2 regions of the Lentimicrobium sp. L6 genome follow, and region 2 is predicted to be linked to the other one. Evidence: riboswitches for the same ligand, from Rfam matches in the RefSeq annotation. Region 2 holds a riboswitch; the other holds the start of a gene.
What was found. A riboswitch is a leader RNA that binds a small molecule or an ion and turns the genes downstream of it on or off. The one in region 2 is predicted to bind cobalamin.
Positions count from the first base shown of each region.

Region 1: another riboswitch for cobalamin. It lies ahead of HNS38_RS18165 (diphthine--ammonia ligase); the one in region 2 lies ahead of HNS38_RS02010 (diphthine--ammonia ligase).

Region 1 is NZ_JABKCA010000097.1:3,656-6,842, reverse strand. It holds gene HNS38_RS18175 (DEAD/DEAH box helicase) at 1-645, shown strand, start outside; gene HNS38_RS18170 (threonine/serine dehydratase) at 738-1,673, shown strand; cobalamin riboswitch at 1,665-1,860, shown strand; gene HNS38_RS18165 (diphthine--ammonia ligase) at 1,947-2,645, shown strand; gene HNS38_RS18160 (ABC transporter substrate-binding protein) at 2,645-3,187, shown strand, end outside.
Region 2 is NZ_JABKCA010000004.1:74,629-77,815, forward strand. It holds gene HNS38_RS02000 (SPOR domain-containing protein) at 1-108, shown strand, start outside; gene HNS38_RS02005 (ABC transporter substrate-binding protein) at 111-1,244, opposite strand; gene HNS38_RS02010 (diphthine--ammonia ligase) at 1,244-1,942, opposite strand; cobalamin riboswitch at 2,195-2,388, opposite strand; gene HNS38_RS02015 (TonB-dependent receptor domain-containing protein) at 2,507-3,187, shown strand, end outside.

The DNA.
Region 1 (3,187 bases), on a different contig from region 2:
GAGATGATGAGCATGGGGTTTAAAGATGAATTGGATGAAATCCTAAGCTTTTCAGCCAAAGTGGAGAACAAATGGTTATTCTCTGCTACTATGCCTCACGAGATTAAAAACATTGTGAATACGCACATGTCGGAGACAGCTATTAAAATAGAAGTGAGTGGAAAGAATGTGGTTAATAAGCATATTGAGCACCAATATATTGTATGCGAAGATTTAGAGAAACTGAATGTCCTTATGCGTTTCTTAGGCGAGCAAGGCGATAATAGAGGATTAATCTTCTGTAAAACAAAAGCTGCTACTCAAAAACTAGCACAGCAATTACAAGCTAGAAATGTTCCGGTGGATGCCATTCATGGTGATTTACTTCAAAAGGAAAGAGACAAAGCCATGAGAGCCTTTAAAAACGGAAGTCTAAAAGTTCTTGTAGCAACAGACTTAGCAGCGCGAGGAATTGATGTAGCCAATTTAGCTTATGTCATTCATTATCAAATGCCTGATAAGATAGATTATTATACACATAGAGCTGGAAGAACAGCAAGAGCTGGAAACGAAGGACTTTCCTACTGTATTGTAAACTCTAAAGAATTGAAACAGATTCGTTATATTTCTGAGAAACTTGGTATTACTTTTAATCAGATGCGGTAATCAGCACTGAAGTTAGGTGACAGATTACCGATCAAATGGAAAATATTAAACATTAATTTCTTAGCAAATTTGCTGAATAATATTTTATCGCAATGTACTCAAAATCCATTTTACTTAAAGCAAAAAGTATACTAGAAAATTCAGTCCATAGTACTCCCATCCTAAAGTCTCATTTACTTAATGAACTCATTGGCTGTGAGCTTTTCTTTAAATGCGAAAACTTTCAAAAGGCCGGAGCATTTAAAATGAGAGGTGCCATGCATAAATTACTCAGTCTTTCAATAGAAGAACGAGAAAAAGGAGTAGCAACTCATAGTTCTGGTAATTTTGGTTCTGCTTTGGCATTAAGTGCTCAAATACTTGGAATTCCAGCCACTATCATTATGCCATCTAATGCACCACAGGTGAAGAAAAATGCAGTTGCAGCTTATGGAGCGACCATTATAGAATGCGAGCCCACTTTAGAAGCACGAGAATCAACTACTGCTGCATTCATTGATAAATCAGGGGCTACATCTTGTCACCCATATAATGATTCACAAGTGATCTTAGGGAATTCCACTGCTGCCCAAGAGATTTTTGAGGAGCTTATACCAGATGCCATTATTACTCCCGTTGGAGGAGGTGGTTTAATGAGTGGAACAGCTTTAGCCTGTGAGTTTTTCTCTCCCTCTACCCTAGCTTTTGGCGCAGAGCCAGAAGGTGCTGATGATGCTTTCCGCTCGATAAGGGATGGTATAATCCATCCTTCTATAAATCCTCAAACTATTGCTGATGGACTTCGAACCTCATTGGGAGAGCATACCTTCCCTATAATTCGTGATAAGGTGGAAGAAATATTTCTCGTCAACGATGATGAGATTAAAAGTGCGATGAGATTAATATGGGAAAGGATGAAGATTATTGTGGAACCGTCCTCCGCTATTACCTTTGCTGCTGTTTTAAAGAATAAAGAAATCTTTAAAAATCAAAAAGTGGCTTTAATACTATCTGGTGGAAATGTGGATTTGGAAAAGTTTTTTCAATAGTCCATCTATTTTCCATAAATTTGTCCCAAGTTTCAGGGAATCCTGTGAAAATCAGGAACAGTTCCCGCTGCTGTAAGTCCCAAGTACTTTTTAGTGCTTGATTCACCCACATCCACTATTCTTTATTGAATGGGAAGGAAATGAAGTTGGACGAGTCAGAATACCTGAAATCATAATTCATAATTCAGCTTTCGGGAGAAAAGGCGACGAATAAAGACGATCATTTCCGATTTATTTTTCATTTTATCACCTGGCTATCATAATAATAAAAATATGAAAAAAGCCATTTTTAATTGGAGCGGAGGAAAAGATTCTGCTTTTGTTTTGGGAGAAATACTAAAGAATAAGGAATATGATATTTCTTTTCTGTTGACTTCCATTGCTAAGGAAAATAGAAGAGTGAGTATGCATGGAATTCATGAGAGTCTCATGCTAGAACAAGCCAAAGCTATAGGTTTACCTATCACTTTTCTGGAACTGCCAGAATCACCAGATATGGAAACCTATGAAAAGCACCTGACAAAACTCATGCAAGAGGCCAAATTAAATGGAATTAAGTATTCTATTTTTGGAGATATCTTTTTGGAAGACCTTAGAAAATACAGAGAAAATCAACTCCAAAAAATAGGATTTAATGCCGTTTTTCCTTTATGGAATAGAGATACTAAAACCTTGATTCTTGATTTTATTGAACAAGGTTATAAAACCATGATTTCTGCTGTGGATGCCTCTAAATTATCCAAGGACTTTGTGGGAGAAATCATCACCAAAGAATTAATAAATGAACTTCCTAAAAACGTGGATCCTTGTGGGGAAAATGGTGAATTCCATAGCTTCGTCATTGATGCTCCTTTTTTTAAATTCCCTTTAGAAGTAAAAAAAGAGAAACCAATCCTAAAAAAATACCATAATGATAATCCAGAAATCAGCTCCGAATTTTGGTTTTGTCCCATTTCACTAAAAAACTCATAATGAAAACAAGACTATATATTCTATTAAGCGTCCTATTTTTAGCTGCCTCCTCCTGCAATGAGTCCCTAGAGAAAACTCAAGAAAAATCTACTCGGAATTACAATCCTGAATATGCGAAATTCTTTAGAATAGAATATTTCGAAACCTATAAAAAGGTTGTCATCTTCAATCCTTGGGAAAACGAGAGTTTGAATATGGAGTATTATATTCCTCATTCTGGGGCTAAGAATATAGAGAATTTGGAACATTCTTTTGTCATTAAGGAAATACCTAAAAGAGTAGTAGCTTTATCATCTCCTATGGTAGGAATGATGAATCTATTGCAATTAGATCAACACATAAAAGGAGTTACGGATCCTGAGCTGATTTATAATGAAGAAATTCTGGAAAAAGTAAAATCTGGAGATATCGAAAATGTAGGAAAAGCCATTCAAATCAATATGGAAAAGATGATGGTACTCCAGCCCGATTTAGTGATTGGGAGTGGTTGGGATAAGTTGAATGCCGATTATGAGAAAATGATTCAGCTGAAAATGACTCCC
Region 2 (3,187 bases):
TTCTCTAATGACAGTGATGCTAGAATTCTTCTAAAAGAAGTTCAAGAAATTGTTCCTGATGCGTTTTTAGTTGGTTTCCAGAATGGTGATAAAAAATATATCAGATAATATTAATATCTAACTTTATCGAAATAATACAAGTTTTCTGGTTCATTACTGTGAAATATTTTTATCAGATCTTCTAAAACTATATCAGGTCTAAAACTTGCTGTTTCCCAATAATCATTTGCTCCATTTTCGTTCATTCTGTTATGGTAGGAATAAACTTTATGCTTTTTTACGGCATTAAGTGATTGATATTTTGGTTTGGCAAATAACCCAAGTCTATCTTCACTAGAAGCACCAGTATACATCCAAATATCTGCTTTAGATGCTTGGTGCATTAATACCTCAAAATCCAGCATCAAACTTCCAGATGTGGAATCATCGCGCATTAAATATTGCCCTGAGGCATCGTCAATAAGTTGGGCCATATAGCTTTTCCCACCAGCTGAATACCAGATGCCTTGGTATTCTGAACCATTAAATACAATAGGTTGTTTATCGAAAGTCATAAACTCCTTTTGTTTTATATAATTGCTCTTAACCTCTTGGAATAATGCTGTTGCTTTTTCTTCCTCATTAAAGAATGAGGCCAATAATATCATCCATTCTGCTTTTCCAAGAGGATGGTTTTCTTGCCAATCATACATCAAGACAGGAGTCATTTTCATTTGAATCATTTTCTCATAATCTGGACTTAATTTATCCCAACCACTACCTATAACCAAATCAGGTTGCAGCATTATCATTTTTTCCATATTGATTTGTATGCTTTTACCAATATCTTCAATTTCGCCTGATTTCACACGATTTAAAATGTCTTCATTATAGATAAGAAATGGGTCGCTAACCCCTTTAATATTTGCCGATAGATCCAGTAAATTCATCAGGCCAACCATTGGAGATGAAAGAGCGACTACTTTTTTAGGAATATCTTTGATAATAAAAGAGTATTCTGGATTCTTTACACTTTTATGATGCCCCGCATGTGGAATATAATATTCCATGTTTAAATTTTCATTACTCCACGGATTTAGAATCAGTATCTTTTTATAAGATTTATAATATTCTATTTGAAAATATTCTGCATATTCTGGAGTGAAAATAGACTCTGGTTTTTCGTTTTTTTGTTCTTTATCAGTTTGACAAGAACTGGCTAGTAGTAATAGAATACTGAAAAGAAAATATATTATGTTTTTCATCATGAGTTTTTTAGTGATATGGGACAAAACCAAAATTCGGAGCTGATTTCTGGATTATCATTAGGGTATTTTTTCAAGATAGATTCTTCTGATTTGACTTCTAAAGGAAATTTAAAATAGGGTGTATCAATTACGAAAGTATGAAATTCTCCATTTTCCCCACATGGATCTACATCTACTGGAAGTTCTTTTATTAATTCTTTGGTAATGATTTCTCCTACAAAATACTTGGATAATTTAGAGGCATCCACAGCGGAAATCATGGTTTTATATCCTTGATCAATAAAATCTAATATCAAAGTTTTAGTATCTCTTTTCCATAAAGGAAAAACCGCATTAAATCCTATTTTCTGGAGTTGGTTTTCTCTATATTGTCTTAAGTCCTCTAAGAAAATATCACCGAAAATAGAATCCTCAATTCCTTTTAATTTTGCTTCTCGCATCAGGGATGTCAAGTGCTTTTCATAGGTTCCCATATCAGGGAGCTCTGGAAGTTCTAAAAATGTGATAGGTAACCCTACGGATTTTGCCTGTTCCAACATAAGACTTTCGTGAATTCCATGCATACTCACACGACGGTTTTCTTTGGCTATAGAAGTCATTAAAAAAGAAATATCATATTCCTTTTTCATTAAAACTTCTCCCAATGCAAAAGCAGAATCTTTTCCTCCGCTCCAATTAAAAATGGCTTTTTTCATTTATAGTTTTAACCTCTTTTTAAATCAAACAGTCTTTTTTCTATCTATTTATGATTTTTTTCCTTTGCCCCAGCCCTAAAGGGCGGTCAAAAAATCAGACTCCCTTTAGGGTAAGGGCAAAACTGATTTTGCTTCAAATCATATCAATACTGTTTGTATTAATCAACAATTGTATTCTTTTAACTATGGTATAAAAAATGAAAAATAAATCAGAAATTATCGTCTTTATTCGTCGCCTTTTCACCGAAAGCTGAACATGTAAACTATCATTTCAGGTATTCTGACTCGTCCAACTTCATTTCCTTCCCATTCAAAAGCGAATAGTGGATGTGGGTGAATCAAGCGCAATAGCACTTGGGACTTACAGCAGCGGGAACTGTTCCTGATTTCCACAGGATTCCCTGAAACTTGAGGCAAAAGTACATAAAATATGTATTTAAGATGAATAAATTAAGACCCAATGAGTATTGCCGAAATGCTTTTTATATAATATTTGCTGTCGTTCAGCTAAAATTTGTACTGCACTGATGTCATATCATCTTCTTTTGCAATAAAAGAAAATAGATGAAAAATACCATCCTCATCATAAGCTGTCTCATCATATCAATAGTCGGTTTTGCACAAAAAAATATTTCTGGAAAAATAGTTGGAAAGGAAACCAAAACGGAGCTCCCTTTTGCTAATTTACTATTAAGCCAAAACGATACCAGCAAGGTATATGGTATCATTTCAGAATTGGATGGAAGTTTTAAATTCCAAAAAATTCCTAGAGGAGTCTATCAACTCAAAATATCTGTTATTGGTTACGAAACTCTTGTTGTGGATGCTATTTCAGTTGCAGATAAAAATGTAAAAATGGGATCTATCAAGTTGGCCAGTTCGTCTTATGAGTTGCAAGAATTTAATGTGGTTGCTGAGCAAAGCCATATCGAGACCAAAGCAGGTAAAAAGGTCATTAATGTGGGAGAGGATATTGTTAACTCCGGAGGTTCAGCTGTTGAGGTGTTGAGTATGGCGCCATCAGTAGAAGTTGGAGTGGGAGGAGCCATCAGCATTAGAGGCGACAGTGATGTTATGGTTTTAATTAATGGAAGAATAACAGCATTATCGTTTATTGGTGCTGGGAATGCCTTAAAGCAAATTCCAGCTTCTAGCATTGAGAAAATAGAAATTATCACAAATGCTGGAGCAGAGCATGGCCCCGATGGTATGGGAGGTATGATAAATGTGATTCTTAAAAAAGAA